4 regions of the Streptomyces sp. NPDC104814 genome follow, and region 3 is predicted to be linked to each of the others. Evidence: riboswitches for the same ligand, from Rfam matches in the RefSeq annotation. Region 3 holds a riboswitch; each other region holds the start of a gene.
What was found. A riboswitch is a leader RNA that binds a small molecule or an ion and turns the genes downstream of it on or off. The one in region 3 is predicted to bind cyclic di-AMP.

Region 1 (7,660 bases), on a different contig from region 3:
CCCTGCACACCGTGCTCGCCGCACTCGGTGACGACCTGGGGCACGTGGTCGGCGGGCACGGCGACGACGGCGAGGTCGACCGGTCCCTCGATCTCCCGCACGGAGCGGTGGGCGGGGACGCCGTCGATGTCGGTGACGTCGGCTCCGAAGGCGCGGTTCACGGCGTGCAGACGGCCGGTGTAGCCGCCCTCGCGGAGGTTGGCGAGGATGCTGCGGCCGACGCCGCCGGGGGTGCGTCCGGTGCCGACGACGGCGACCGAGCCGGGCATCAGCAGCCGTTGCACGGAGCGGCCCTCGGCGCGCTGTTCGCGCGCGTACTGCACCGCGAGGGAGCGCTCGGTGGGCTCGAGGCCGAACTCCAGGCGCACCACGCCGTCCTCGAAGCTGCGCTTCTGGGTGTACCCGGCGTCCGTGAACACCTTGATCATCTTGCTGTTGGCGGGCAGGACCTCGGCGGCGAAGCGGCGGATGCCGCGCTCGCGGGCGACGGCGGCGATGTGTTCGAGCAGTGCGGAGGCGACGCCGCGGCCCTGGTGGGCGTCCTGGACGAGGAAGGCGACCTCCGCCTCGTCGGCGGGTGCGGACGCGGGCATTCCGTTCTGACCGATCCGGTCGTAGCGTACGGTTGCGATGAACTCGCCGCCGATCGTGGCCGCGAGTCCCACCCTGTCCACAAAGTCGTGGTGTGTGAAGCGGTGGACGTCCTTCGCGGACAGACGCGGGTAGGGCGCGAAGAAGCGGTAGTACTTCGACTCGTCCGAGACCTGCTCGTAGAAGCTGACCAAGCGGTCCGCGTCATCGACGGTGATGGGGCGGATCCGCGCGGTGCCGCCGTCGCGCAGCACCACGTCGGCCTCCCAGTGGGCGGGGTACTCCTGCCTGTCCGACGCGCTCTGCATGGGGCCCAGAGTACGGCTCGCGTACGACAACGGCGCGGGGCACTCTGTGGAGGACGGATGCCGGGTCGAGGCCGAGGCCCGGTGATCGCGTCCGGTGGGGTCGCAGGACCCCTCCGGGCATGCTTCACCATATGGGAAACTGGTCTAGACAACCCTGAGAAACTGAAGGGCAGCAACACATGGCTGAGCGCCGCGTCAACGTCGGCTGGGCCGAGGGCCTCCATGCCCGCCCCGCCTCCATCTTCGTCCGAGCCGCCACGGCCACAGGCGTCCCCGTGACGATCGCCAAGGCCGGCGGCACCCCCGTCAACGCGGCCTCCATGCTGGCCGTCCTCGGCCTGGGCGCCCAGGGTGGCGAGGAGATCGTCCTCGCCTCCGACGCCGAGGGCGCGGACGCCGCCCTGGACCGTCTGGCGAAGCTGGTCTCCGAGGGCCTCGAGGAGCTCCCCGAGACCGTCTGAGTCCCGCACGGCCGCTTGAGTCACGCCTGAGGGTCTGATTCACGCACAAAGAAGCCGCGTCGGCCTTTCGAGGCCGGCGCGGCTTCCTTTTTCCACCCTCCGCGAACCCCGGAGGAAATGTGCGGCGCGAACGAGAAATGCGAAAAGGGCAGCCCTTTCAGCGGGCTCACGTGTCCCTCTCTTTGTATACGGCGCTCGCGTTAATGCCGTGGGCCCGATGTGTTTACGGGATGTTGCGAACTCCTCACCGGCTCGGCTCGCTCCCCACCGAAGCGGCGCAGCCGATACGCGCCGGCGGAGCGTTCGGCGTGCAGGGCCGCGACGGCCCGGGCCCGCTCCCCGTCGCCGCGCGCCACCGCGTCCGCGAGGGCGCCGTGCTCGGCCCAGGTCCGGACGGGGTCGGCCGACGGCTCCACGGCGTACATCCAGGCGATCTTGTGGCGCAGCTGGGTGAGCGTGGCGGTCAGCGCCGGGCTCCCGCACGCCTGCACGAGCGTCTCGTGGAACCAGCCGCCCAGGGAGCGCAGCTCGTCGCCGGTGCCCTGCTTGGCCCGTTCCTGGCCGAGCCGCACCAGGCCGCGCAGCACCTTCAGATGCGCCTCGGTGCGTCGCTGGGCGGCGCGGGCAGCGCCGAGCGGCTCCAGCAGCATCCGCATCTCCAGCAGGTCGGCCGCTTCCTGCTCGGTGGGTTCGGCCACGCACGCGCCCGCGTGCCGTCGCGTCACGACGAACCCCTCGGCCTCCAGGGTGCGCAGCGCCTCTCGCACGGGCACCCGGGAGACGCCGTAGCGGCGGGCCAGCACTTCCTCGGTGAGCCGGCTGCCGCGCTCATGGACACCGGCGACGATGTCGTCCCGGATCGCCGTGCACACCGAGTGCGCCGGAATGCGCATGTCCGACCTCCGCTTCGGGCCCCGTGAAACGCCGACGATGGACGCGTTTTCGTGACTCTATTCCAAGGGGACGCCATTTCCGATGGCGGAGCGGATTCCATGGATATTTTTTGGTCACCTCGCCGGATTTCTCCGGGGCGAGGCGCGGGGAAACGGCGAAAGCCCCGGCGCGGTACGCCGGGGCTTTGCGGGGCTGGTGCCGTTCTCGCGTGTCAGACGTTCACTCCGTGCGCGCGCAGGTAGGCGACCGGGTCCATGTCGGAGCCGTACTCGGGGCTGGTGCGCGCCTCGAAGTGCAGGTGCGGGCCGGTGGTGTTGCCGGTGTCGCCGGACAGGCCGATCTGCTGGCCGGCGACGACCTGCTGGCCCACCACGACGCCGATGGACGACAGGTGCCCGTACTGGGTGTACGTGCCGTCGTGCATGCGGATGACGATCTGGTTGCCGTAGGCGCCGCCCCAGCCGGTCTCGACGACGGTGCCGTAGCCCACGGCGTGGACCGTGGTGCCGGTGGCGGCGTGGAAGTCGATGCCGGTGTGGTGGCCGGAGGACCACAGGGAGCTGCTGGCCTCGTAGCCGGTGGAGACGTAGGAGTGCGCGATCGGGGCCACGAAGGTGGTGAGGCGCTTGCGCTCGGCCTCGCGGGCGGCCCGCTCCTTGGCCTCGTGGGCCCGCGCGGCGGCGGCCTCGCGAGCGGCCTGCTCGATGGCCGCCTGCTCGGCGGCCTGCTTCTGGGCCTCGGCCTGGGCGTCGATCTGCGCGGCGACGGCGTCGTCGACGCTGATGACGGGGAGCAGACCGGTCTGCTCGGCGGAGCTGTCGGCGGCGAGGGCGGGCGCCGCGAGGGCGCCGATGACGCCGGTGGTGGTGAGCGCGGCGATACCCGCGGCCTGCGCGGTGGTGCGCTTCATCCGGCTGGGACGACGGTGCTTCCCGGTGGCGCTGACGAACGCCATGTGGCGGCTTGTCCTTTCCTTCCCTCTCGCCTACCGGGTTAGCTGACGGGTTCGGAGCAGGAAGGTCTCCTACGGGCCCCCTCTCGGGCGCCCGATTCACCCCAGGGACGTGTGGGTCCCCGGCTCCCCTGGCTCGCGCCGTACGGGGACTCGGCGATGACTGTCCGGTGCCGCGGGTGCGGCGCACTGCCTGACGAACAGCCCGGACGAAGCTACGGTGATCGACCTTCAGTCCTCAAACGAATCAGGGGTTTTGTAAGCCATCCCACAGGCCAGACAGGCAACCTCCGCCCCAATTCGGGCATATGTGGGATGCAGCGCCTTCGATCACAAACAGACCTGCGGACAGGGCGGGGGCCCTGGTGCTCCGTCAGACACCAGGGCCCCACGCGCATGTGCGGCTACTCCGCGCTCACCACGGTGACGTCACCGATGCCGAGGGCCTCGACGGGCTCCTTGATCTGCGCCGCGTCACCGACCAGCACGGTCACCAGACGGTCCACCGGGAAGGCGTTCACGACCGCCGCCGTGGCCTCCACCGTGCCGGTCGCGGCCAACTGCCGGTACAGCGTCGCCTGGTAGTCGTCGGGCAGATGCTGCTCGACCTGGTCGGCGAGCGTGCCCGCGACGGCTGCCGCGGTCTCGTACTTCAGCGGGGCCACCCCGACGAGGTTCTGCACGGCGACGTCGCGCTCGGCGTCGGTCAGGCCGCCCTCCGCCAGGGTGCGCAGCACCGTGAAGAGGTCGTCCAGCGCCGGGCCGGTGTTGGGCGTGTCCACCGAGCCGCTGATGGCGAGCATCGCCGCGCCCGTGCCGTCGGGGGCGGAACGCAGCACCTGGCTGAAGGCGCGCACGCCGTAGGTGTAGCCCTTCTCCTCGCGCAGGACCCGGTCCAGGCGGGAGGTGAGGGTGCCGCCCAGGCAGTACGTGCCGAGCACCTGGGCGGGCCAGACGCGGTCGTGCCGGTCGGGGCCGATCCGGCCGATGAGCAGCTGCGTCTGGACGGCGCCCGGCCGGTCGACGATGACGACGCGGCCGGTGTCGTCGGCCGTCACCGCGGGCACGGGGCGCGGCTCGGTGCGTGAGCCCGTCCAGGCGCCCAGGGTGTCGCCGAGCAGGTCGTCGAGGTCGAGGCCGGTCAGGTCGCCGACGACCACCGCGGTCGCGGTGGCGGGGCGCACGTGCCGCTCGTAGAAGGCGCGTACGGCCGCCGCGTCGAGGGCCGCGATCGTCTCCTCGGTGCCCTGCCGGGGGCGCGACATGCGCGAGGAGGCCGGGAAGAGCTCCTTGGACAGCTCCTTGGCGGCGCGCCGGGCGGGGCTGGCCAGCTCGTGCGGGATCTCGTCGAGGCGGTTGCGCACCAGCCGTTCGATCTCGCTGTCGGCGAAGGCGGGCGCCCTGAGGGCGTCGGCGAGCAGGCCGAGGCCCTTGGCCAGCCGGGAGGCGGGCACCTCCAGGCTGAGGCGGACCCCCGGGTGGTCGGCGTGCGCGTCGAGGGTGGCGCCGGCCCGCTCCAGTTCGGCGGCGAACTCCTCGGCGGAGTGCTTGTCGGTGCCCTCGGAGAAGGCGCGCGCCATGATCGTGGCGACGCCGTCCAGGCCGGCCGGCTCGGCGTCCAGGGGAGCGTCCAGGAGCACCTCGACGGCGACGACCTGCTGGCCGGGCCGGTGGCAGCGCAGCACCGTCAGGCCGTTGTCGAGCGTGCCGCGCTCGGGGGCCGGGAACGCCCACGGCTTGGCCTCGCCCGCCTGGGGCCGGGGGTGGAAGTCCATCGTGGCGAGCTCGGTCACTTGGCCGTCTCCTCGTTGTCGTTGCCGGCCTCTAGGGTCGCTTCCTGCTCCGGGTCCTCGGGCACGTCGGCGTCCGGTGCGGCCTGCGGGGTCTTCGGCTCGTACACGAGCACTGCGCGGTTGTCGGGGCGCAGGCGGGCCTTGGCGACCTCCTGCACCTCCTCGGGCGTCACCTCGAGCACGCGCTGGACGGCGGTGAGGGCGAGCTGCGGGTCGCCGAACAGGACCGCGTAGCGGCACAGTTCGTCGGCGCGGCCCGCGACGGTGCCGAGCCGGTCCAGCCACTCGCGCTCCAACTGCGCCTGGGCGCGTTCCATCTCCTCGGCGGTGGGGCCCTCGGCGGCGAACCGGGCGAGCTCCTCGTCGATGGCGGTCTCGATGACCGGGACCTCGACGTCACCGGAGGTCTTCACGTCCAGCCAGCCCAGCGAGGGCGCCCCGGCCAGCCGGAGCAGGCCGAAGCCGGCCGCGACGGCCGTGCGGTCGCGGCGCACCAGCCGGTTGTACAGGCGGGAGGACTCGCCGCCGCCGAGGATCGTCAGCGCGAGGTCGGCCGCGTCGCACGCGCGTGTGCCGTCGTGCGGCAGCCGGTAGGCGCCCATCAGGGCGCGCGCCGGGACTTCCTCGTGGATGACCTCGCGCAGCTGGCCGCCCATGACGTCGGGCAGCGTGCCGTCACGCGGCTCGGGCTTGCCGTCGTGGGAGGCGATGGAACCGAAGTACTTCTCGACCCAGGCGAGGGTCTGCTGCGGGTCGATGTCGCCGACGATGGACAGGACCGCGTTGTTCGGCGCGTAGTAGGTGCGGAAGAACTGGCGCGCGTCCTCCAGGGTGGCCGCGTCCAGGTCCGCCATGGAGCCGATCGGCGTGTGGTGGTAGGGGTGACCCTCCGGGTAGGCGAGGGCGGTCAGCCGCTCGAAGGCGGTGCCGTAGGGGACGTTGTCGTAGCGCTGGCGGCGCTCGTTCTTGACGACGTCGCGCTGGTTCTCCATGGACTCGTCGTCCAGGGCGGCGAGCAGGGAGCCCATGCGGTCGGCCTCCAGCCAGAGCGCGAGCTCCAGCTGGTGGGCGGGCATGGTCTCGAAGTAGTTGGTGCGCTCGAAGCTGGTGGTGCCGTTCAGCGACCCGCCGGCGCCCTGCACCAGCTCGAAGTGACCGTTGCCCTTGACCTGGGCGGAGCCCTGGAACATCAGGTGCTCGAAGAGGTGAGCCAGACCGGTACGCCCCTTGACTTCGTGGCGCGAGCCGACGTCGTACCAGAGGCACACCGCCGCGACCGGGGTCAGGTGATCCTCGGAGAGCACCACGCGCAGGCCGTTGGCCAGGCGGTGCTCGGTTGCTGTCAGTCCGCCGGAGCCTGCCTCGGCTGTGGCCGTGTGACCCATGGGCATGTACGTCCCTTCGATCGCGGAAGCGGTCGTGAAACCGCGCGTTTCCTGCCGTCCTGCCACTGTATGCAAGCCTGCGGACCGGCGGCGAAGTTCCCGCACGGCGTACGCCGACAGCGAGATCGCGTAGCCTTCGGGCGATCGTCGTGCGCGGGCCGGGCCGACCGGGGTCCGGCGCCCCGGCCCGGGTGCCCCGGGGCGGCGGCGGTCGGGTGCTCGGGAGCCGCCGCACACCACCGGAATCCGGGTGCCGAGGCGCCGCTTCGTACGCCGGGGCCGGGTCCGCGCCCGGCTTGTCAGTCCCACGGTCCACAATGGTCCGCGTCAGATACCGTTCACGCTTCAGCAAGGAGCCAGGCAGCGATGGCCCGCCGCAGCACGAAGACCCCGCCGCCCGACGACTTCGAGGAGAAGATCCTCGACATCGACGTCGTCGACGAGATGCAGGGCTCCTTCCTCGAGTACGCGTACTCGGTCATCTACTCCCGCGCCCTGCCGGACGCCCGGGACGGCCTCAAGCCGGTGCACCGCCGCATCGTCTACCAGATGAACGAGATGGGCCTGCGCCCCGAGCGCGGCTACGTCAAGTGCGCCCGTGTCGTCGGCGAGGTGATGGGCAAGCTGCACCCGCACGGCGACGCGTCGATCTACGACGCCCTGGTGCGTATGGCGCAGCCCTTCTCGATGCGGGTGCCGCTGGTCGACGGCCACGGCAACTTCGGTTCGCTCGGCAACGACGACCCGCCGGCCGCCATGCGGTACACCGAGTGCCGGATGGCCGAGGCCACGGGGCTGATGACGGAGTCGATCGACGAGGACACCGTCGACTTCCAGCCCAACTACGACGGCCAGGAGCGCGAGCCGGTCACCCTTCCCGCCGCCTTCCCGAACCTGCTGGTCAACGGCTCGTCCGGGATCGCGGTCGGCATGGCGACGAACATGCCGCCGCACAATCTGCGCGAGGTCATCTCCGCTGCCCGGCACCTGATCAGGCACCCGAACGCCGATCTCGACGCCCTGATGCGGCACGTCCCCGGCCCCGACCTGCCCACGGGCGGCCGGATCGTCGGCCTGGCCGGCATCCGCGACGCGTACGAGACGGGCCGCGGCACCTTCAAGATGCGCGCGACGGTGTCCGTGGAGGACGTCACGGCGCGCCGCAAGGGCCTGATCGTCACGGAGCTGCCCTTCACGGTGGGTCCCGAGAAGGTCATCGCCAAGATCAAGGACCTGGTGGGCTCGAAGAAGCTCCAGGGCATCGCCGACGTCAAGG
Region 2 (7,660 bases), on a different contig from region 3:
GGGCCTCGTCCAGGGCCTCCAGCGGGGTGATCCACGCGGAGACCGAGGTGGCGAAGGACTTGCCGAGGAAGGGGCCGAGGGGGACGTACTCCCAGGCCTGGATGTCACGGGCCGACCAGTCGTTGAGCAGGCACAGCCCGAAGACATGGTCACGGAAGTCGCCGAGGGCGACCGGTTCGCCGAGGGAGGAGGGAGTGCCCACGACGAAGCCGACCTCGGCCTCGATGTCGAGGCGGACGGACGGGCCGAAGACGGGTGCCGCATCGGCCGGGGCCTTGCGCTGGCCCGAGGGACGCACGATGTCGGTGCCGGAGACGACGACGGTGCCGGAGCGGCCGTGGTAACCGATCGGCAGGTGCTTCCAGTTGGGCGTGAGGGAGTCGGCGGCGTCGGGGCGGAAGATCCGGCCGACGTTCCGGGCGTGGTTCTCGGAGGCGTAGAAGTCGACGTAGTCCGCGACCTCGAAGGGCAGGTGCAGGGTCACCGAGGACAGGGGGTGGAAGAACGGCTCGACGGTCTCGCGGTGCGAGGGCACCGTCACCCACGCCGTCAGCGCGCGCCGGACGTCGGACCAGGTGGTGCGGCCGGCGGCGAGGAGCGGGTTCAGCGAGGGCTGGGCGAGCAGCGTGGCATAGGGGGAGCCGAGCGCCATCGCCGCCGCTCCCGCGTCGAGCACGTGGTCGCCGAGCCGGACACCGACCCGCCGCTCGGCCGGGGAACCGGCGGGCGAGAAGACGCCGTACGGAAGGTTGTGCGCACCGAAGGGGTCGCCCTCGGGGACGTCGAAGGGGGGCATGCGGTGCCGCCTCGCTTTCGTGCACGTCGGACACGGCGCCAGGGCCGCGTGATCCAAGTGGTTCGCGGCACACGTTACGGCCGAGGCGGCTGTCTTGGGCAGTGTCTAAAGAGTTTGCAATGTCCGTTATGGCCTTGTCGGAGGTGGCAATTCCGGCTTAGCGTCCTTTGCGGGGAACACGGACGGAGGGCATCCGTTCCGTCGGGGGGACACGTGGGGGGACCCGTGGCCAGCAGTGCCGCAAGCCTGCCGTTCCAGGCCGACCGTGAAGTACCGGGCCTGATCGTGAAGTTCGGAAACTACCCGCTGCACCACGGCGGGGTCGGGGCGATCCGCAGTCTGGGGCGTCTGGGCGTGCCCATGTACGCGATCACCGAGGACCCCTACACGCCGGCCGCCGCCTCCCGTTATCTGCGGCGCGCGTTCGTGTGGCCGACGACGGGCACGGAGGAGGCGGGGCACCTGGTCGAGGGGTTGCTGCGGATCGGGCGCCGGATCGGGCGGCCGACCGTGCTGATCCCCACCGACGAGGAGGCGGCGGTGCTGATCGCCGAGCACCAGGAGGACCTCGCCGGGCCGTTCCTCTTCCCGCGCGTCGCCCGGGACCTGCCGCGCCGGCTGGCCAGCAAGCAGGGGCTGCACGAGCTGTGTGCGGAGCACGGCATCCCCAGCCCGGCGGCCGCGTTCCCGCGGTCGTACGACGACATCGTGGCGTTCGCACAGAAGGCCCGCTTCCCGGTGGTGGCCAAGAACCGTGAGGCGTTCGTGCGCCGCAGGCAGCCGGCCGTCAACGGCACCACCCGCATCACCACCCGCGACGGCCTGCTCGCGCTGGCGCGGCACTGGGGGGAGCCGCCCGGGGTGATCCTTCAGGAGTATCTGCCGCGCGAGCAGGCCGAGGACTGGATCGTGCACGCCTGCTTCGGCGCCGACTCGGCACCGCTGGCGATGTTCACCGGCGTCAAGGTCCGCTCCTGGCCGCCGCACGCCGGGATGACGGCGAACGCCTACGTCGTCGACAACCCGGAACTCGCCGACCTCGCCGCACGTTTCATCAAACAGATCGGCTTCACCGGAATCATCGACCTCGACCTGCGCTTCGACCGGCGCGACGGACAGTACAAGCTCCTCGACTTCAACCCGCGCATGGGCGCCCAGTTCCGCCTCTTCGAGAACGAGGCGGGGGTGGACGTGGTCCGGGCCATGCACCTGGACCTGACCGGCCGCACCGTTCCGGAGGGGGAACAGCGCGCCGGCCATCGCTACATCGTGGAGAACATCGACCTGGCCGCCCTGCTCGCCTACCGCCGCAGCGGCTACACGACGCCGCACGCACCGGCCCGGGCGAGCGGCACGGAGCTGGCCTGGCTCGCGGGTGACGACCCGCTGCCCTTCCTCACGATGCTCGCGCGCTTCGTGCGACCCGGCGCGAAGCACCTCTATCAGCTGTGGCGGACACACCGCCGTGGCAGCACCGGACCGGGTGGACGCCACCAGTCGTAGCCTCCTCCCGGCCGGAACACGAAGTGACGACACCACGAAGTGACGACACCACGAAGTGACGACACCGAGAGGTGACGCCACCGTGACGACACACCGCGAAGTGACGACATGACGTCCTGGGGAGGGACTTCGTGAACCAACCGGTAGCAGTCCTCGGGGCAGGCCCCTTCGGCCTGTCCACCGCCGCCCATCTGCGCGCCCGTGGCGTGCCCGTCCGCGTCTTCGGCGACCCCATGGTCAGCTGGCGCGACAACATGCCCGCGGGCATGCTCCTGAAGTCGACCCCCGCGGCCTCCAGCATCGACTGCCCCCAGCGCGGGCACACCCTCGCCGACTACTGCGACGCGGCCGGCATCCGGCGGCTGGTGAACGACGAGGACATCATTCCCGTGGAAACGTTCATCGCCTACGGCGAGTGGTTCCAGCAGAAGCTGGTGCCCGAGCTGGAGCGGGTGCGGGTGGTGTCCGTGGACCGGCGCACCGGGGGCGGCTTCGAGCTGAAGCTGGACTCCGGGGAGCAGTTCACCGCGCGGGCCGTCGTCGTGGCCACCGGGCTGTCCGGCCTGTCCCACCTGCCCCGCGAGCTGGCCGCGGCCGCGCCGGACGGGCCCGCCGCCACGGCGCCCGTCTCGCACAGTTCCCAGCACCACGACCTGACCCGCTTCGCCGGCCGGGAACTGATCGTCGTCGGCGCCGGACAGTCCGCGCTGGAGACGGCGGCGCTCGCCGCCGAGGCCGGGGCCCGGGTGCGGGTGGTGGCCCGCGGCCGGGGCCGGGTCGCGTTCGGCGCGGCCCCCTGGGACCAGCCCCGGCTGCGCCCCGAGTCGCCGTTCGGCCGGGCCTGGTCGCTGTGGGCGCTGAGCTATTACCCGCATCCCTACCGCTATCTGCCCGCCGAGATACGCCACTACCTGGTCCGCCGGGTCCTCGGCCCGCTCGGCGCCTGGTGGCTGCGCGAGCGCTTCTCGGGGAAGGTGCAGGTCAGCGAGGTGCAGCGGATCGTGCGGGCGGAGCCGACGGGCGAGGGCGCCACCCTCACCGTGCGCAGCCACACCGGCCGCACCGAGCGGCTGGCCGCCGACCACGTCATCGCGGCCACCGGCTACCGGGTGAACATCGCGGCGATGGACTTCCTCGGCCACGGGCTGCGCACCACCCTCGCCACCAGCCGCGGCACCCCCAGGCTCGGCGCCGGGTACGTCTCGTCGGTCCCCGGCCTGTACTTCACGGGTCTGCCGGCGGCCGGGTCGTACGGCCCGGTGATGCGGTTCGTGTGCGGCACGGAGTTCGCCTCGCCGCGCCTGGCCCGCCACCTGGTGGCGGCACACGGCTGAGGGGCGAACCACGGGCGTGGCGGTCCGGCGGGCGCGGCGGGCCGGTCCGGCGGGCGCGGTGGTCCGGTCGATCCTTCCGCGCGTGCCGCCGGGCCGGGAAACCGGCGATGAGCCCGGGTGGGCCGGCCGCCTCGGCGGCCTCCGCATCCCTGCCGGAACCCGGGCCGGAGGAGGCCGGATCGGGCGGTGAACGGGTGCCCCGCGGGGTCCGTATTCTCTGATCATGGCCGCACCCCTCGCATATGCCCTCATTGCCACTGACCTGGACGGAACGCTGCTGCGCGGCGACGACACGCTCTCCGACCGGTCCCGGGCCGCGCTCGCGCGGGTGGCGAAGGCCGGCGCGCGCCACCTTGTGGTGACGGGCCGCCCGGCGCCCCGGGTACGGCCGCTGCTGGAGGACCTCGGCTGCACGGGGCTCGCGGTGTGCGGCCAGGGCGCGCAGGTGTACGACGCGGGGGCCGGCCGTCTGCTGTGGTCGGTGACCCTCGACCGGGAGCTGGCCGAGACCGCGCTCGGCAAGATCGAGGCCGAGGTGGGGGAGGTGTACGCCGCCGTCGACCAGGACGGCGTGGACGGGCTGACGCTGATCGAGCCCGGCTACCGGATGCCGCACCCGACGCTGCCGGCGGTGCGGGTCGGGCGGCGCGACGATCTGTGGGGCGAGCCGATCAGCAAGGTGCTGCTGCGCCATCCCGAGCTGTCCGACGACGAGCTGGCGGCGACGGCGCGCGCGGTGGTCGGTTCCCTGGCGACGGTGACCATGTCGGGGCCGGGGACGGTGGAGCTGCAGCCGTGCGGTGTCACCAAGGCGACGGGGCTCGCGCTGGCGGCCGGCCATCTCGGGCTGGGCGCCGAGCGGGCGCTCGCGTTCGGGGACATGCCGAACGACATCCCGATGTTCGCCTGGGCCGCCCGCGGGGTGGCCATGGCCAACGCCCATCCGGAGCTGAAGGCCGTGGCCGACGAGGTCACCATGTCGAACGAGGACGACGGCATCGCCGTCGTCCTCGAGCGGTTGTTCCCGTGAAGTGCGGCCTAGTAGGCGCTGAACACGTTGTCGATCGAGCCGTAGCGGGCTGCCGCGTAGTTGCAGGCCGCGGTGATGTTGGCGATCGGGTCGTACGGGTCCATGGAGGTGCCGGACACGTGGTAGGCGAGGAACGTCGGGTCGATCACCTGGAGCAGGCCCTTGGACGGGGTGCCGGCGGCCGCGTTGGAGTCCCACAGGTTGATGGCGGCGGGGTTGCCGGAGGACTCGCGGATGATGTTGCGGTAGATCCCGTCGTAGGTGCCCGGGATGCCGTGCTGGGACATGATGGCCAGCGACTGGCGGATCCAGCCGTCGAGGTTGTTCGGGTAGGCCGAGTTGGCGGCCGTGATCACGGTGGCGCTGGCCGGGGTGGCGGCGGAGGCGCTGGTCGCGCCGAAGAGCGGCAGCGCGAGGGCGGCGGCACCGGTGCCGGCGACGGCGAGGGTGCGGACGAGGCGGGACGTGCGGGTGCGGCGGTGCTGACCGGCAGCAGACATGACGAAGTTCCTCTCCGGCGCCTGCGAGGTGAGCTGTCGGGTTCGGGCTGGAGATGCCCGGCCGGCCGCGGATGCGGCACGGCTTCACCCCGAGCCGGTCCGGGGCGTCGTCGGGGTGACGACGTCCGGCTCGGCGACTTACCTGGGTCCCCCGCTCCTGCCGTACACGGATGAGTTGGTCCGATGGTGGATGCCGGACGGCGGCAGGATTAGGCGTCCATCCGACAGGCCGGGAAGTTATGCGAGAGCTGATGCCGGGAACAAGTACCGGTTTCACCTAATGCCCTGGTTGACCTTGGTCCGGGGCGTTTGGGCTGCTTGATCCTTTGTGATCGTCTAGGCCCAACTTGCTTGTGAGGGCTGGTTAAACGCGGGGCGGACGGACAGGAGACCGACGAGAGGCTCGCGTGACCCAATTCACTGGTGTCACAGGGGAAACACATTTGGTACCAAGGTGACCAAGGTGGATCGGCTGATTAATTACGGCAAAACGGGCAGTCGGGTCGTGTTGTGGCACGGTGGGGCGGGGTCTGTCGCCGAGGGTGGGGGTGGTCTTCGCGGTGGTCTTCGCGACACGAGCATGGTTGATATCGGTACTTTTCGGTTGATCAGATTTGATCGATAAACATATCGGGCGCGATCCGATACCGCCTGGCCTGTAACCGTGGGCGCTATCGGTGATCGAAACGTGACCGGATACGCTGACTTGAGTGATGTCAGCGACCTATCGACAAACCGTGTAATCGCCAACCGGCACCAGCAGACAGGAGACCCCTCGTGACCGTCGTCGGGCCGTTCGGGCTTAGCGTGCGGGACCAGGCTCTCGAGGCCGATGTCCAGGCCGGATTGGCGGCTGTCGAGGAAGGGCTGCTCGAGGCCACCAAGAGCGAGGTTCCCTTCATCACGGAGGCCGCGCAGCACCTGGTGCGGGCGGGCGGGAAGCGGTTCCGGCCGCTGCTCGTGATGCTGGCGGCGCAGTTCGGGGACCCGTATGCGCCGGGTGTCGTGCCGTCGGCGGTCGTGGTCGAGCTGACCCACCTGGCGACGCTCTACCACGACGACGTCATGGACGAGGCCGCCGTACGGCGCGGGGTGCCCAGCGCGAACACGCGGTGGGGTAACTCGGTCGCCGTACTGACCGGCGACTTCCTCTTCGCGCGGGCCTCGCAGATCCTCGCCGACCTCGGGCCCGAGGCGGTGCGGGTGCAGGCGCTGGCGTTCGAGCGGCTGGTCACCGGGCAGATCCTGGAGACCGCGGGCCCGCAGGACGGGCGCGACCCGGTCGACCACTACCTCGAGGTGCTCGGCGGCAAGACGGGGTCACTGGTGGCGGTGTCGTGCCGGTTCGGCGCGATGATGTCCGGCGCCGACGAGACGGTCGTGGACGTGCTGACGCAGTACGGGGAGCGGCTGGGCGTGGCCTTCCAGCTGGCGGACGACGTACTCGACATCGCCTCCGACTCGCACGAGTCCGGCAAGACGCCGGGGACGGATCTTCGCGAGGGCATCCCGACACTCCCGGTGCTGCGGCTGCGGGAGCGGGCCGAGCGGCTCGGGCTGCCGGAGGACCGCGCCCTGTGCGAGCTGCTGGACTCCGATCTGAGCGACGACGCGCGACACGCGGAGGCGCTGACCGCGCTGCGGGCGCACCCCGCGCTGGAGCAGGCGCGGCGCGACACCGTCCGCTACGCCGAGGAGGCGCGGGCCGCGCTGGCGCCGCTGCGGGAGTGCGGCGCCAAGGCGGCGCTGATTGAGCTGTGCGACGCGGTGGTGCACCGGGCGGGCTGAGGGCCGCCGTCCGCCCCGTTCGTTCTCCGGCTGCCGGCCCGCCGTCCGCCGCGTTCGCTCTCCGGCTGACGGCCCGCTGTCCGCCGCGTGCCTTTTCCGGCTGACGGCCCGCTGTCCGCGGCGTGCCTTTTCCGGCTGACGGCCCGCTGTCCGCCGCGTTCGTTCTCCGGCGACGGCCCGCTGTCCGCCGCGTGCCTTTTCCGGCTGACGGCCCGCCGTCCGCCGCGTTCGCTCTCCGGCTGACGGCCCGCCGTCCGCCGCGTGCCTTTTCCGGCTGAAGGCATCCGTCCGCCGCGTACCTTCTCCGGCTGACGCCCGCCATCCGCCCCGTACCACCTCCGGCCGGCGCCGGCCCCCCGCCCCGTGCCTTCTGGAGCCCCTTCCCCCGCCCCCCTTCCCCCGCCCCCTTCCTCCCCCGGCTCACGCCCCCGGGCTCCCCGGCCCCCCACTTCCCCTACGGGTAGGGGTACCTGAGGCCCCGCCATGTCATACCCCAGCAGTACACGCAGTTGCGTCCAGGGAGTGACGTCTCCCGGCGGCCGATTTGGTCTCATGGAAAGCACGGAAGACACCACTCCTCACCGATTCGGGTGAGAATGGCGGCTCGGGGTGGGGCCCGGCGGGAGCACGCGCCGCGGGTCACGGGACGGACAGCCGCCGCCGACGACGGAGGTAGCGCACACATGGCACCGTTTGGAAGCGATGACAG
Region 3 (7,660 bases):
CGGCGACGGTGGCGGTCTTGCCGGAGCCGACGGGGCCGCCGAGTCCGACGCGCAGCGCGCGGCGGCTGCCGTCGGGGCGGCGGGCGTCGGCGCTGACGGCGGCCGGGCCGTCGTGGGAGTGGTCGAGGTGCATGTACGACTCCTGTGGTTCGGGGTGCGCCGGGACGGTGGGGGTGGCCCGGCGCGCAGTGCTGTGGTGCGCGGCGTCAGAAGGTGTCTCGCCGTTCACGCCGGGTCGTGACGCCTGGCGCGGCCGGCGGGACACCGCCTAGGACGCGAACAGGCGGACCGGCCGGCCGGCGTGGGCCTCGGCGCCGATCTCCAGCAGCGGGGCGGAGGCCGCCGGGAGGGCGTCGACGCCCTCTTCGGCGACCCGGTGGGCGGCGCGGACGGCCCGCTCGACCACTTGGTCCAGTTCCGGCGCCAGCCGTGCGAGCACGGCCGACGCGTCGAAGGGGTCCAGGCTGAGCAGCCGCACGGTCGCCGTCGCCGGTCCGCCGACGCTCTCGTAGGCCGCGCAGTACGCGGCGTCCTCCGGTCCGCAGCCGGCCGTGCGCGCCGCCAGGCCGAGCACGACCGGCTGGTGCGCGCCCTTGGGGAAGCGCGCCGCGAGGGCGTCGAGGTCGGCGGACGGCCAGGTCGCCCGCGCGGCCCGCATGAGCTGCCGGCCGAGCTTGCGCGCGGCCGTGCGCAGCGCCGGTGACGGGGTGCGCGCGTCGGCGGCCGCGTCCAGTGCCGCGGGGTCGGCGCCGAGGGCGGCCGCCGCGGCGAGCGCGGCGGACACCAGGCCCGTGGTGTGCAGCCGGCCGCGGCAGAACCGCTCCAGGCCGGCCGCGTCGGTGATGCGCCCCGCGCGGACGGCTTCCTCGGCCCCGCCGGAGTGCGCGTGCCCTCCGGCGGGAAACCGGCCGTCGGCCAGGACGAGTAGTGCTGCTCGTGTCATCGCCCGGCCCTCAGAAGAGGAAGTACCGCTGGGCCATGGGCAGTTCGGTGGCGGGCGTGGACTCCACCAGCTCGCCGTCGACGCGTACGGCGAAGCTGTCGGGGTCGATGTCCACGCGCGGGCGGGCGTCGTTGTTGCGCATGTCCGCCTTGGTCACGCCGCGGGTCGACTCGATGGCGGTGAACCGCTTGCCGACCCCGAGCCGCTCCGGCAGCCCGTCCTCGAGGGCGAGCGGGGCGACGAAGTTGACCGAGTTCGCCGCGGGCGCCCGGCCGATCGCCCCGTACATCGGGCGGGGCAGGATGGGCTGCGGGGTGGGGATGGAGGCGTTGGCGTCGCCCATCTGCGCGTAGGCGATCTGGCCGCCCTTGATGACGAGCAGCGGCTTGACGCCGAAGAACGCCGGCTCCCACAGCACCAGGTCGGCGAGCTTGCCGGTCTCCACGGACCCGATCTCGTGGGCCATGCCCTGGGCGAGCGCCGGGTTGATCGTGTACTTGGCGACATAGCGGCGGACCCGCTGGTTGTCGGCGCGGCCGTCGCCGGGCAGGGCGCCGCGGCGGCGCTTCATCACGTGCGCGGTCTGCCAGGTGCGCATGATCACCTCGCCGACCCGGCCCATGGCCTGCGAGTCGGAGGAGATGATCGAGATCGCGCCCAGGTCGTGCAGGACGTCCTCGGCACCGATGGTGGAGGGCCGGATGCGGGACTCGGCGAACGCCAGGTCCTCCGGGACGGCCGGGTTGAGGTGGTGACAGACCATCAGCATGTCGAGGTGCTCCTCGACGGTGTTGACGGTGAACGGCCGGGTGGGGTTGGTCGAGCTGGGCAGCACGTGCGGCTCGGCGACGACCGTCATGATGTCCGGCGCGTGCCCGCCGCCCGCACCCTCGGTGTGGTACGAGTGGATGCCGCGCCCGGCGATCGCGGCGAGCGTGTCGCCGACGAAACCGGCCTCGTTCAGGGTGTCGGTGTGGATGGCGACCTGCACGCCGGTCATGTCGGCCACGGTCAGCGCGGCGTCGATGGCGGCCGGGGTCGCGCCCCAGTCCTCGTGGATCTTCAGGCCGGCGGCGCCGCCGCGGATCTGGGACAGCATCGCCTCGTGCGAGACGGTGTTGCCCTTGCCGAGGAAGCCGACGTTGACCGGGTAGGCCTCCATCGCCTCGAACATGCGGGCGAGGTGCCAGGGTCCGGGCGTCACGGTGGTCGCCTTGGAGCCCTCGGCGGGGCCGGTGCCGCCGCCGACGAGGGTGGTGATGCCGGAGGCGAGGGCCTCGTCGGCGACCTGTGGGCAGATGAAGTGCACGTGCGCGTCGATGGCGCCGGCGGTCAGGATGCGCCCGTTGCCGGCGATGACCTCGGTCTCGGGGCCGAGCACGAGGTCGGGGTGGACACCGTCCATGGTCTCGGGGTTGCCGGCCTTGCCGATGCCGGTGATACGGCCGTCGCGGATGCCGACGTCGGCCTTGACCACGCCCCAGTGGTCGACGATGACGACGCCGGTGATGACCGTGTCGGGGGTGCCGTCCGCGCGGGTCGCCCGGGACTGGCCCATGGACTCGCGGATGACCTTGCCGCCACCGAAGACGGCCTCGTCGCCGGAGCGTCCGGGGCCGCCGGAGCGGTCCTCCTCGATCTCGATCAGCAGGTCGGTGTCGGCGAGCCGGATGCGGTCGCCGGCGGTCGGGCCGAACAGGTCGGCGTAGGCGCCGCGGGAGATCTCAGGCATCGAGGGCACCTCCGACCTGGCCGCGCAGGCCGGACACCACACGGGTGCCGGCGAGGGGGACGAGTTCGACGTCGACCGGCAGCCCCGGCTCGAAGCGTACGGCGGTGCCGGCGGCGACGTTCAGCCGCTTGCCGTGGGCGGCGGCGCGGTCGAAGTCCAGGCCCGGGTTGGCCTCGGCGAAGTGGTAGTGGGAGCCGACCTGCACGGGGCGGTCGGCGGCGTTGAGGACGGTCAGCCGGGTGACCTCGAGCCCTTCGTTGCACACGACGGGGTCCTCGGCGAAGAGGATCTCTCCGGGAATCATGGCGTACCCCCCGTCAGATGATCGGCTCGTGGACGGTGACGAGCTTGGTGCCGTCCGGGAAGGTGGCCTCGACCTGCACGTCGTGGATCATCTCGGCGACGCCGTCCATGACGTCGGCCCGGGTGAGCAGCTTGCGTCCGGTGGCCATCAGTTCGGCGACGGTGCGGCCGTCGCGCGCGCCCTCGAGGATGTGCGAGGTGATGAGGGCGACCGCCTCGGGGTGGTTGAGCTTGAGTCCGCGCGCGCGACGCTTCTCGGCCACATCGGCCGCGACATGGATGAGCAGTCTCTCTTGCTCGTGCGGGGTCAGTTGCACGTGCCACCTCACAGTCCTTGCTCCGGACCGTGCGGGGTCCGGCTGCCGCAGCCACCGCGACGGGGACAGGTGTAACACACAGACAATTTTCCCGACCGCGCTCAATTGCGGGCAGAAAAGCCCCTGGTGGCGTGGGTCGGGAGGGTAGCCCGCCGGAGTTTCAAGGACGTTAACCAGCCTTTGATCATCACATGACCGGTGGCTGACCTCCCCCATACCCGTTCGAGGACCGCCTGGTCAGGGCGTGTCCGGCCGCCGGTGCTCCGCCGCGACGCCGAGGCGCTGCCGTTCGCGCGGAGCGCCCCTTCGGACATCGAGCGCCGTCACGTCCTCGTCGCCGCCGGAGCGCCGGCGTACGGGACGGTGGACGAGATCGTCACCGCCCGCGTGCAGCCGGGCGGGAGGTGAGCCGTCCGACTGCCGGACCTTCCGCCGCTGCGTGCACTCACCCGGACCGACAGTGAGTTGATGGCCCGTTGTCTGGAGGTCGTGGGTTTGCCCGTCCGGATCAACCGGGCCGCCCCGGCGACACCTGCCGGCTGCTGCGGGCCGCGCGGACTCCGGTGACCAAGGCGGTGGCGCTGCGCGTCACCCGGCCGCCGCGCGCCGGGAGTTGAGGGAAGGGCCGAACGCGTTCAAACGGACCGAACGGCGGACCCTCCATCGGCCTATCCCGACGCCCTTTTTTCGGGGGGTCCGAGTTGCGCGACCAGGGGGACGAACGGACGGAACGACGTGTTCCGTCGCTGGTCCGGGGCTCGCCGGATCGGTGAACACCCCATCGAACACAGGGCTGTCCACCCGAACGGGTGAGTGGTGAGGAACCCCACAAATACCCGTTTCCGTTGGGATTTTCGGACAGTTGTGGGCCAAGATCCCTGACTGACGACAAGCCCCCGCCACAGCGGCGGGGCGATCCGGGCGGACGCCGAGTCCTGCCGCCGCCCGGATGACCGGTCGACAGGAGTGGATCGGCAGGAGTGGAGGACCCAAGCACGACGGGTCGCCGGAACGGTCATGCCACGACCGGGCCGAGCAGCCCTTGGGGTGAAGCCGCGTCAGCGGCCGGGCTACTTCGCCAGCCCGAATCCGACAGGTCATCCTTCACAGGCGGCTGACGAAGGGTTGCGCATGACTGCGCTCAATCGTGTCCCGTCGCTCATGGCCCGGGCCGGTACGGCTTCCGCCCTGACCATCGCCGCGGTGGGCGGCTCGATCGTGGTCCCGGGCCTCGCCTCGGAGGCCGCCGCCGCGACGCCGGCGACCAAGGCGCTGCAGATCGCCGCGTCCAAGAAGGGCGCGCCCTACCAGTGGGGCGCCACCGGGCCGCGCCGGTTCGACTGCTCGGGACTCACGCTGTACTCGTTCAAGAAGGCGGGCAAGAAGCTGCCGCGTACGGCAGCCCAGCAGTACAACAAGACGCGCCACATCCCGGCCGGCAGCCGTAAGGCCGGTGACCTGGTGTTCTTCCACTCGGGGTCGAACGTGTACCACGTCGGGATCTACGCCGGGAAGAACAAGATCTGGCACGCCCCGAAGACGGGTGACGTGGTGCGCCTGCAGAAGATCTGGACCAAGAGCGTCTGGTACGGCCGGGTGAGCTGACCAGTCGGCCCTCCTCGGCGCACGGCCCCTCAGCGGACCGTGCGCCGACCGGTACCGGCCCTCGGCGGCCCCTCCGGGGCGAGGAGGGCGGTCAACGGGCCCCTGGCCCGCCCCGGGGGCCCAGCGCCCCGTTCCGGCCGAGGAGAGCCCCGTCGGCGGGCTCCAGCGGCCGCCGCCGGGGAGCGGGACCGGGTGGCGCGAGCCGACGGCTCCACCGTACGGGTGAACGGGCCCCGCACGGGGGTGACGACCGCCCGAGGACGATCACGCTGCCCCCGCCGGCCCTGGCCGGCATGACGAATGATCAGGAGCGGGCGCCGGCCGAGCCGTTCAGCAGGGCTGCGCTTTCGGTTCCGGCTGTTGCGTCGAGGGGACCGGCTCGGGCGGGAGCGCCCAGGGCAGTTCGATGGCGACCGTCTTGCCTCCCTCGCGGGTGGGGCGGACGCGGAGCCTGCCGCCGCACTCGGCGGCCAGCCAGCGGATGATGACCATGCCGCGACCGTTGTCCTGCTGGACGGCCGCGGGCAGCCGCTTGGGAAAGCGCGGGTGGCTGTCCGTGACGCCGATGCGCAGCAGCTCGTCGCGGTCCAGGGAGACGTCCACCCGGAACGTCGGGGACTGCCCGAACGTGTGCTGCACGGAGTTGGTGGCCAGTTCGGAGACGATCAACCGGATGCTGTCCGCCAGCTCCGCGTCCGACGGCAGACCCCATTCCGTCAGGGTGCCGGCCACGAAGCCGCGGGCCGCGGACACCGAGGCTGGATCGCTCGGCAGAGTGACGGATGCTTCCAGGTGGTCTGCCATGGCGACGTCGTCCCTTTCCCACGGGACCGCAGTCCGGCACGGAGCCGGTGGTTCGAGTACGGTCCCGGACTGGTGCTTCGCCGCCAGACTGCCATCACCACGCCGGTCACGGAGGCGATCCACCAAGATATGCATATATCTGTCGCTCGAAGCGGTGAACTCTGCCACGGCAGACCGTATCCGCGCGGCTCGGACGGAGTAAGGAGGGGCGCATGCAGCACGGTCCCGCGGTGCGCCGCCGGAAGCTGGGCGCCGAATTGCGCGCACTGCGCGCCCGGGCGGGACTCACCAGCGGGGAGGCCGCCCGGCTGGTGGGCTGGCATCAGTCGAAAGTCAGCCGGATCGAGACCGGCTCGAGTGGCGCGAAACCGTCCGATGTGCGGTTACTGCTGAACGCGTACGGCGTCGAGGACGACGAACTGCGTGACCTGCTGCTGGTGTTGGCCGGCTCCCAGGTCGGCGGCAGGGAGCACTGGTGGCACGCCTACCGCGGGGTGCTGCCGCCCACGTACCGCGACTTCATCAGCCTGGAGTCGCAGGCGAGCGCGATGCGCACGCTGGAGACCTCGGTCGTGCCGGGGCTGCTGCAGACGCCCGCCTACGCCCGCGCGGTGACCCGGGCGGCCGTCGGCACGGTGGACGAGGAACGGCTGGACGCGCTGGTGGAGGTGCGTCTGGCCCGCCAGGACGTGCTGCACGCGCCGCACCCGCTGAAGCTGAGCGCGGTACTGGACGAGGCGGTGCTGCGCCGGGAGGTGGGCGGTCCCGAGGTGATGGCACAGCAGCTGCGGCGGCTGCTCCAGGCGGCGCGGCTGCCCCAGGTGCGGTTGCAGGTGCTGCCGTTCTCCGCGGGGGCGCATGTCGGCATCACCGGGCCTTTCGTTATTTTCTCATTTCCGAGCACTTCTGATCTGGACGTGGTTGTTCTCGACCACATGACGAGTAGCCTCTACCTCGAACGGAAAGAAGACCTCCGGGCCTACGCGGAGGCCTTCAACTCCCTTCGGATCCACGCCCTTTCCCCCGAGGACTCGTTGGATTTCATCGCCTCACTAGGTGACGGCGCGTAAGGAGGCACCATGACCGCACTGCCTCGGACCATCCCTTTCAGTACGGAACTGCGCGGCGTGCGCTGGCTGCGCAGCAGCTACAGCACCGGAGCGAACAACTGCGTCGAGACGGCCCGCCCGGCCCGCGGGCCATGGGCCGGGCTGCTCGCCGTACGCGACTCCAAGGCCCCGGACGGGCCCGCGCTGCTCTTCTCCCCCGGGAGCTGGGCGGCGTTCACGGCCGCCGTGCGCCGCGACTGAGCACGGCACCCACCCGGTGAGGGCACGGCCGTGCACGCCGACTCATGGCCGCGTCTCGCCGATCACCCGTACAGCGCGTTCGATCTGGTCCCCGGTCAGGTCGGCACGGGCGGTCAGCCTGAGCCGTGAGATGCCGTCGGGCACGGAAGGAGGCCGGAAGCAGCCCACGGCCAGGCCGGCCGTCCGGCAGTCGGCCGCCCAGCGCACCGCCTGCTCCGGGGACGGAGCACGCACCGAGACCACTGCGGCGTCCGGTCGTACCGCCTGATGACCCGCGGCGGTCAGCCGGGCGTGCAGCTCGGCGGCCACCGCACGCGCCCGCGCCGCCCGCTGCGGCTCACGGCGCAGCAGGCGCAGGGCCGCGAGGGCGGCGCCCGCCGCGGCCGGGGCGAGTCCGGTGTCGAAGATGAAGGTCCGGGCCGCGTTGACCAGGTGGTCGATCACCCGCGCGGGACCGAGCACCGCGCCGCCCTGGCTGCCGAGCGACTTCGACAAAGTCACGGTCACGACCACGTCGTCCGCGCCGGCGAGCCCCGCCGCGTACGGCGCGCCGCGTCCGCCGTCCCCCAGGACGCCCAGCCCATGGGCGTCATCGACCACCAGGCCCGCGCCGGACTCCCGGCAGGCGGTGGCGAGTTCGGCCAGG
Region 4 (7,660 bases), on a different contig from region 3:
CGGCCTCGCCAAGGCGCGCCAGGTGCAGGGGGAGAAGGGCCACGTCGTCGCGGTGATCGGTGACGGCGCGCTGACCGGCGGCATGGCCTGGGAGGCGCTGAACAACATCGCGGCGGCCAGGGACCGGCCGCTGATCATCGTCGTCAACGACAACGAGCGGTCCTACGCGCCCACCATCGGCGGTCTCGCCAACCACCTGGCGACCCTGCGCACCACCGACTCCTACGAGAAGGTCCTCGCCTGGGGCAAGGAGGTGCTGCTGCGCACCCCCGTCGTCGGCAATACCGTCTACGAGTCCCTGCACGGCGCGAAGAAGGGCTTCAAGGACGCCTTCGCCCCGCAGGGCATGTTCGAAGACCTCGGCCTGAAGTACGTCGGCCCCATCGACGGCCACGACATCAGGGCCGTCGAGTCGGCCCTCAGGCGCGCCAAGCGCTTCCACGGCCCGGTGCTGGTGCACTGCCTCACGGTCAAGGGGCGCGGCTACGAACCCGCCCTGCGCAACGAGGAGGACCACTTCCACACCGTCGGCGTCATCGACCCGCTCACCTGCGCGCCGCTCGTCCCCGCCGACGGGCCGTCGTGGACCTCCGTGTTCGGCGACGAGATCGTCAGGATCGGCGAGGAACGGGACGACGTCGTCGCGATCACGGCGGCCATGCTGCACCCGGTCGGCCTCGGCAAGTTCGCCGCCCGCTTCCCGGACCGGGTGTGGGACGTCGGCATCGCCGAACAGCACGCGGCCGTCTCCGCGGCGGGCCTGGCCACCGGCGGACTGCACCCCGTCGTCGCCGTCTACGCCACCTTCCTCAACCGCGCCTTCGACCAGCTGCTGATGGACGTCGCGCTGCACCGCTGCGGGGTGACCTTCGTCCTCGACCGGGCCGGCGTCACCGGGGTCGACGGTCCCTCCCACAACGGCATGTGGGACATGTCCGTCCTCCAGGTCGTGCCCGGCCTCAGGATCGCCGCGCCGCGCGACGCCGACCAGCTGCGCGCCCAGCTGCGCGAGGCCGTCGCCGTGGACGACGCGCCGACCCTGGTCCGCTTCCCGAAGGAGTCCGTCGGGCCGTCGATCCCGGCGATCGACCGCGTGGGCGGCCTCGACGTGCTGCACCGCTCGGCGGAGAGCCCGCAGGTCCTCCTCGTCGCGGTCGGCGTGATGGCGCCGGTGTGCCTGCAGGCCGCCGAACTGCTGCACGCCCGGGGCATCGGCTGCACGGTCGTGGACCCACGCTGGGTGAAGCCGGTCGACGCGGCGCTGCCCGCCCTCGCGGCCGAACACCGGCTGGTCGCCGTAGTCGAGGACAACAGCCGCGCGGCGGGCGTCGGCAGCGCGGTGGCCCTCGCCCTCGGTGACGCCGACGTCAACGTGCCGGTACGGCGCTTCGGCATCCCGGAGCAGTTCCTCGCCCACGCCAAGCGCGGCGAGGTGCTGGCCGACATCGGCCTCACGCCCGTCGAGGTGGCGGGCCGGATCAGCGCGAGTCTGGCCGTCATGGACCTCGACGGCACAGCCAAGGAGAGTGAATGACCACCGAGTTCGACCTCGGCGCCCTGCTCGCCGAGCGGGGCGGGGAACGCTACGAGCTGCACGCCAGGTATCTCAATCCGCAGCTCCCGCGCATGCTGCGCACCATCGGCTTCGACAAGGTCTACGAGCGTGCCGAGGGCGCCCACTTCTTCGACGCCGAGGGCAACGACTACCTGGACATGCTCGCCGGGTTCGGGGTGATGGGCCTCGGCCGCCACCACCCCGTCGTCCGCAAGGCGCTGCACGACGTCCTCGACCTCGACCTCGCCGACCTCACCCGCTTCGACTGCCAGCCCCTGCCCGGCCTGCTCGCCGAACGGCTGCTCGCGCACAGCCCGCACCTGGACCGGGTGTTCTTCGGCAACAGCGGCACCGAGGCCGTCGAAACCGCCCTGAAGTTCGCCCGGTACGCCACCGGCAAGCCGCGCGTCCTGTACTGCGACCACGCCTTCCACGGGCTGACCACCGGCTCGCTGTCGGTCAACGGCGAGTCCGGGTTCCGGGACGGCTTCGCCCCGCTGCTGCCCGACACGGCGGTCCCGCTCGGCGACCTCGACGCGCTCGCACGGGAGCTGAGCAAGGGCGACGTGGCCGCCCTGATCGTGGAGCCGATCCAGGGCAAGGGCGTGCACGAGGCCCCGCCCGGCTATCTCCGCGCCGCGCAGGAGCTGCTGCGCCGGCACAAGGCGCTGCTCATCGCCGACGAGGTGCAGACCGGCCTCGGCCGCACCGGTGACTTCTACGCCTACCAGCACGAGGACGGCGTCGAACCCGACCTGGTCTGCGTGGCCAAGGCGCTCTCCGGCGGGTATGTGCCGGTCGGCGCCACCCTGGGCAAGGAGTGGATCTTCAAGAAGGTCTACTCGTCCATGGACCGGGTCCTGGTGCACTCGGCGAGCTTCGGCTCGGGCGCCCAGGCGATGGCGTGCGGCCTCGCCGTGCTGTCGGTCATGGAGCAGGAGCAGATCGTCGCCGGGGTGCGCCGGACGGGGGAGCTGCTGAAGTCGCGGCTCGCCGCGCTGACCGAGAAGTACGAACTGCTCGCCGACGTCCGCGGCCGCGGGCTGATGATCGGCATCGAGTTCGGCCGGCCCGCCTCGCTGAAGCTGCGCAGCCGCTGGACGATGCTCCAGGCCGCCCGCAAGGGTCTGTTCGCGCAGATGGTCGTCGTACCGCTGCTCCAGCGGCACCGGATCCTCACCCAGGTCTCCGGCGACCACCTGGAGGTGATCAAGCTGATCCCGCCGCTGATCATCGACGAGGCGGACGTCGACCGCTTCATCGACGCCTTCACGGCCGTGATGGACGACGCGCACAGCGGCAACGGGCTGATGTGGGACTTCGGCAAGACCCTGATCAAACAGGCGGTGACGAACCGGTAGCGGCGACCGACGGCCCGGGCGGGCTCGCGGACAGGGCGGCGGCCGGCGCGGGTCCGGCGGGGCGGTCCGTGGGCGGCTCGGGCGTGGGCCAGGCGCTCCGCGAGCGGTCAGCGGGTGGCGGACCGGTCGGCGGCGGCCGCTTTGCCTCTGAGGCAAGAGATTTGCCGCAGAGGCAAATCCGCGGCTCAATGGGAGGCATGAGCTCCTCCGAGTCCCCTGCGGAACCGGCCGGCGACCTGCCCGCGGTGGCCCCGCAGCTGCGGTCCCTGCGCCGCCGCGCCGGCCTCACCCTGGAGGCCGCCGCCCGCGAGGCCGGTCTGTCCCCGGCCCATCTGTCCCGTCTGGAGACCGGACAGCGCCAGCCATCCCTGCCGATGCTGCTCGCGCTGGCCCGTATCTACAGTACGACCGTCTCGGAGCTGCTCGGCGAGAACGTCGCCGAGCGGGACGCCGTGGTGCGCGGCGCGGACATGGAGCCGACGGCGGCCGGCGGCTGGACGTACCGGCAGGCCGGCGCGCCCGGCCGCGGTATGCAGGCCCTGCGGGTGCAGGTGCCGTACGGCGCGCAGGGGGACATCGTGCGCGTGCACCCCGGCGAGGAGTGGCTGTACGTCCTCGCCGGACGGCTCAGGCTGCGCCTCGGGGACACCACCCACCGGCTCGGCCCGGGGGACAGCGCGCACTTCGACTCGCTGACCCCGCACCGGATCGCCGCCGAGGACCCCGGCGGTCTGGAGCTCCTGTTCGTCCACACCCTGCTGCAGAGCCCCACGGCCACGCTGTGCCTGGGGCCCGCCCACCCTGGAGAGGCACGATGAGCAACTTCGAGGAGAAGTTCCCCCGGACCCTGTGGATCCGGCTCATCATCTACATCGCCGTCGGACACGTCCTGGCCGGGTTCATCTGGCTGCTGTTCGAGCTGGGCGCCAACCGATAGGTCCCCCCGCCGCCGGCGCCGCCGGCGCCGCCGCGCCGTCCCGCCGTCAGTCGAGCAGGCGTGCCCGCAGCCGCTCCCGGCCCGCGGGGGTGAGCCCGAGCCCCTGCTCCAGGTAGGCGTCGACGCCGCCCCAGGTCTCCTCGATGGTCTCCATGGCCGCCGTCAGGTACTCGGCGCGCGCGTCGAAGAGCGGGCTGAGCAGTTCCATCACCTCGGGGGTGTAGGCCGACTCCGCCGAGCCGCTGCGGCGCACCTTGTACCGGCGGTGCTTCTCGTTGGACTTCAGGTAGTCCTCGACGATGGCGTCCTTCTCCACGCCCAGGGCGAGCAGGGTGACCGCTATCGACAGCCCCGCGCGGTCCTTGCCCGCGGCGCAGTGCATCAGGGCCGGGACGCTGTCCTCGGCGAGCGCGTGCAGCACCCGGGAGTGCTCGCCGGTGCGCTCCTTGATGATCGTGCGGTAGGAGGCGATCATCCGGTTCGCGCCCTTGCCGTCGGCGAGGATGCCGCGCAGCTGGTCGAGATCGCCGTCGCGCACCATCTTCCAGAACTCGGCGCCGTCCGCCGGGTCCGACAGCGGCAGGTTGACGTTGCGCACGCCCGGCAGCTCGACGTCCGGGCCCTCCAGCTTCTGGTCGGCCGCGTTGCGGAAGTCGAAGATCGTGTGCAGCCCCAGGGAGGAGAGGTACACCGTGTCCTCGGGCGTCGCGTGGGCGAGGTGGCCGCTGCGGAACAGCACGCCGTGCCGCACCCGCCGCCCGTCGACCGTGGGCAGGCCGCCCACGTCTCGGAAGTTGCGCACTCCGGTCAGCTCGGGTTCGGTCGACGGCACCTGCTGCGTCACGAAGGGCTCCTCCCGCTCGTGCCCGCCGACACGGCTCGAATGGCCGACGGGCTGCCCTTCGACGATACGACATGGATTCCCGGGGCAACCGGTTGTCCCCGCCTCCCCGGAGACGGCACTCGAATGGGATGGATATCCGCCCACGTCACATCTGGGCCTTCTGCCCGAATTGGCGCCTTCGTTCCAACTCGCAATGAATTGAGGATCCCTGGAAGGTGGCCGCGTGAGGAGGGTCATAACCGTGACCGTCCGTCGTACGTCATGTCCACGTAATGATTGAGTATTTCCTGGTGAATTGACGAACCGACAGCAGATCCAATTCACACAGCGTGACGGCGTATTCCGGCATTGGATCACGAGAAGCGCCCGTTCACGCAACCTTTCGCTTGTCCCCGTGCGTCCTGCTCGCTTACGTTCCCCACGAAATCCGGACGGACGCCGAATCCTGCCGCCGTCCGGTGCACCGCACCCACCCACCCGACGCACGGCAGGAGCGGGGGACCCACAGGTACGACCGCCTGTTCCGGTTCCCGGAACGGCTATGGGGTGAAGCCGCGCCCAGCGCGGCCGGGCATCTCCAGCCCGAACCCGACAGCTCACCTCGCAGGCGCCGGAGAGGAAAAGCGCCATGCCCGCAAAGGGTAAGCACCGTCGTCCGAAGTCCCAGCGTTTCGCCCGTACGCTCGCCGTCGCCGGTACCGGTGGCGCCGCGCTCGCGCTGCCGCTCATGGGCGCCGCCGGTGCGCACGCGGCCACGCCGCAGACCGCCGCCCAGTCGGTGTCCGGCAAGGCCGTCCAGAGCCTGCCGTCCGAGGCGAAGAAGGCGCCGCAGTCCGGCGTGCGCGTCTACACCGTCAAGTCCGGCGACTACCTGTCGAGGATCGCGAACGAGCAGCACGTCGCCGGCGGCTGGAAGAAGCTTTACGACGACAACCGTGAGGCCGTCGGCAGCGACCCGTCGCTCATCCACCCCGGTCTGAAGCTGACCCTCGGCAAGAAGGCCGTCGCGTCGCACCACGCCGCCCCGTCGCACAAGAGCGAGGCGCCCGCGCACAAGTCCGCCGCGAAGGCCGCCGAGCCCGCGAAGGCCGAGGCCGCCAAGCCCGCCCAGCCCGCGAGCACCGCCTCCGGCTTCACCCTCCCGGTCACCGGCGCCACCATCGGCACCGCGTACCACACGCCCGGCAGCATGTGGGCCAGCGGGTACCACACGGGCGTCGACTTCGTCGTCCCGACCGGTACCACCGTCAAGGCCGTCGGCGCGGGCACCGTCGTCTCCGCCGGCTGGGGCGGCGCCTACGGCAACCAGGTCGTCGTCAAGCTGAACGACGGCTACTACGCCCAGTACGCGCACCTCTCGCAGATCTCCGTCTCGGCCGGCCAGAGCGTGACCGCGGGTCAGCAGCTCGGCCTGTCCGGCGCGACCGGCAACGTGACCGGCCCGCACCTGCACTTCGAGATCCGCACCACGCCGAACTACGGCTCCGACGTCGACCCGGTCGCCTACCTGCGCGCCCACGGCGTCACCGTCGGCTGACCCCGCGCCGCCCCGGCGGCCACCCGCCTGACACGCCACCGAGGCCGGACCCCGATCCACGGGTGTCCGGCCTTCGGTGTGCCCGGACCGGCCGGGCACATGGCCGGGGCGGTTATTCCCGACACGGCCGGACACGTGGAGTGGCTTATCTCACCGTCCGTCAACCCCTGCCTACGGTCGCGTAGGTCACATTCAAGGGTGAATCATGGACGGCTGTGGCAGACGATTCGAAGAGTGACAGCAGAGCAGTGATCGGGTCGTACGTGGCGCTGGGGGACAGCTTCACCGAAGGCGTCGGAGACCCGGGCCCCGACGGGCAGTTCGTGGGCTGGGCCGACCGTTTCGCCGTACTCCTCGCCGACCGGCGGCCCGAGGGAGACTTCACCTACACGAACCTCGCGGTGCGCGGCAAACTCCTCGACCAGATCGTGGCCGACCAGGTCCCGAGGGCCGTCGAACTCGCCCCCGACCTCGTGTCGTTCTGTGCCGGCGGCAATGACATCATCCGGCCCGGCACCGACCCCGACGAGGTCGCCGAGCGGTTCGAGAGGGCGGTCGCGCAGCTCGCCGCCGTGGCCGGCACGGTCATGGTGACGACCGGCTTCGACACCCGGGGCGTCCCGCTCCTCAAGCACCTGCGCGGCAAGATCGCCACCTACAACGGGCACGTTCGGGCCATCGCCGACCGCTACGGATGCCCGGTGCTCGACCTGTGGTCGCTGAAGTCGGTGCAGGACCGGCGGGCCTGGGACGGCGACCGGCTGCACCTGTCGCCCGAGGGGCACACGCGGGTGGCGCTGCGGGCCGGCCAGGCGCTCGGCCTGAGGATCCCGGCCGACCCCGAGCAGCCCTGGCCGCCGCTGCCGCCGCGCGGCACGCTCGAGGTCCGGCGCGACGACGTCCACTGGGCGCGCGAGTACCTGGTGCCGTGGATCGGGCGGCGGCTGCGCGGCGAGTCCTCCGGCGACCATGTGACCGCCAAGGGCACGCTGTCCCCGGACGACATCAAGATGCGGATCGCGGCCGTCGCCTGAGCCGCGCGGAGAGGGGCGGCTGCCACGGGTGCGACCGCCCCTCGCCCGCCGTCAGGCCGGGAACGGCCCGTACAGCCCGGTGCGTGCAGTCGGTTCACGCCGGGCCCGGGACGCCGCTGCGAACCCCCGGGGTACGCTCCCCGGGTTCTGCTCACCGTCCTCCTGCGGTCAACGCCTCCCGGGTCAGCCCCAGTTCGCGGGCCAGCGCCTCGTCGACCCACTCCTGCGCCCGGATACGCGAGACCGTGCCGCCGTACGCGGTGAGCTGCACCGCCAGCCCGTCCAGCAGAGCCGTCAGCCGCAGCGCGGCGGCGGCCGGATCGGGACAGGTGAACTCGCCCGCGGCCACCCCCTGCGCGATCACCTCGGCGAGCGCCGCCTTCCACTGCCGG

Region 1: another riboswitch for cyclic di-AMP. It lies ahead of ACZ64A_RS00485 (M23 family metallopeptidase); the one in region 3 lies ahead of ACZ64A_RS17755 (C40 family peptidase).
Region 2: another riboswitch for cyclic di-AMP. It lies ahead of ACZ64A_RS19110 (transglycosylase SLT domain-containing protein); the one in region 3 lies ahead of ACZ64A_RS17755 (C40 family peptidase).
Region 4: another riboswitch for cyclic di-AMP. It lies ahead of ACZ64A_RS03615 (M23 family metallopeptidase); the one in region 3 lies ahead of ACZ64A_RS17755 (C40 family peptidase).

What each region holds. Positions count from the first base shown of each region.
Region 1 is NZ_JBVJOL010000001.1:118,951-126,610, reverse strand. It holds gene ACZ64A_RS00500 (bifunctional acetate--CoA ligase family protein/GNAT family N-acetyltransferase) at 1-899, opposite strand, end outside; gene ACZ64A_RS00495 (HPr family phosphocarrier protein) at 1,079-1,360, shown strand; gene ACZ64A_RS00490 (GntR family transcriptional regulator) at 1,561-2,253, opposite strand; gene ACZ64A_RS00485 (M23 family metallopeptidase) at 2,466-3,209, opposite strand; cyclic di-AMP (ydaO/yuaA leader) riboswitch at 3,222-3,375, opposite strand; gene ACZ64A_RS00480 (M16 family metallopeptidase) at 3,611-4,999, opposite strand; gene ACZ64A_RS00475 (M16 family metallopeptidase) at 4,996-6,390, opposite strand; gene ACZ64A_RS00470 (DNA gyrase/topoisomerase IV subunit A) at 6,751-7,660, shown strand, end outside.
Region 2 is NZ_JBVJOL010000005.1:164,408-172,067, forward strand. It holds gene fahA (fumarylacetoacetase) at 1-796, opposite strand, end outside; gene ACZ64A_RS19095 (carboxylate--amine ligase) at 1,043-2,299, shown strand; gene ACZ64A_RS19100 (FAD-dependent oxidoreductase) at 2,431-3,633, shown strand; gene ACZ64A_RS19105 (HAD family hydrolase) at 3,857-4,663, shown strand; gene ACZ64A_RS19110 (transglycosylase SLT domain-containing protein) at 4,672-5,163, opposite strand; cyclic di-AMP (ydaO/yuaA leader) riboswitch at 5,167-5,351, opposite strand; gene ACZ64A_RS19115 (polyprenyl synthetase family protein) at 5,941-6,951, shown strand; gene ACZ64A_RS19120 (LolA family protein) at 7,635-7,660, shown strand, end outside.
Region 3 is NZ_JBVJOL010000004.1:403,643-411,302, forward strand. It holds gene ureG (urease accessory protein UreG) at 1-133, opposite strand, end outside; gene ACZ64A_RS17730 (urease accessory protein UreF) at 269-943, opposite strand; gene ACZ64A_RS17735 (urease subunit alpha) at 954-2,675, opposite strand; gene ACZ64A_RS17740 (urease subunit beta) at 2,668-2,979, opposite strand; gene ACZ64A_RS17745 (urease subunit gamma) at 2,993-3,295, opposite strand; gene ACZ64A_RS17750 (hypothetical protein) at 3,554-3,703, shown strand; cyclic di-AMP (ydaO/yuaA leader) riboswitch at 4,290-4,423, shown strand; gene ACZ64A_RS17755 (C40 family peptidase) at 4,427-4,900, shown strand; gene ACZ64A_RS17760 (ATP-binding protein) at 5,231-5,704, opposite strand; gene ACZ64A_RS17765 (helix-turn-helix domain-containing protein) at 5,917-6,774, shown strand; gene ACZ64A_RS17770 (DUF397 domain-containing protein) at 6,784-7,014, shown strand; gene ACZ64A_RS17775 (8-amino-7-oxononanoate synthase) at 7,057-7,660, opposite strand, start outside.
Region 4 is NZ_JBVJOL010000001.1:862,853-870,512, forward strand. It holds gene dxs (1-deoxy-D-xylulose-5-phosphate synthase) at 1-1,534, shown strand, start outside; gene ACZ64A_RS03595 (aspartate aminotransferase family protein) at 1,531-2,916, shown strand; gene ACZ64A_RS03600 (helix-turn-helix domain-containing protein) at 3,114-3,734, shown strand; gene ACZ64A_RS03605 (DUF6126 family protein) at 3,731-3,853, shown strand; gene ACZ64A_RS03610 (tyrosine-protein phosphatase) at 3,900-4,697, opposite strand; cyclic di-AMP (ydaO/yuaA leader) riboswitch at 5,165-5,320, shown strand; gene ACZ64A_RS03615 (M23 family metallopeptidase) at 5,326-6,234, shown strand; gene ACZ64A_RS03620 (SGNH/GDSL hydrolase family protein) at 6,483-7,268, shown strand; gene ACZ64A_RS03625 (TetR/AcrR family transcriptional regulator) at 7,420-7,660, opposite strand, start outside.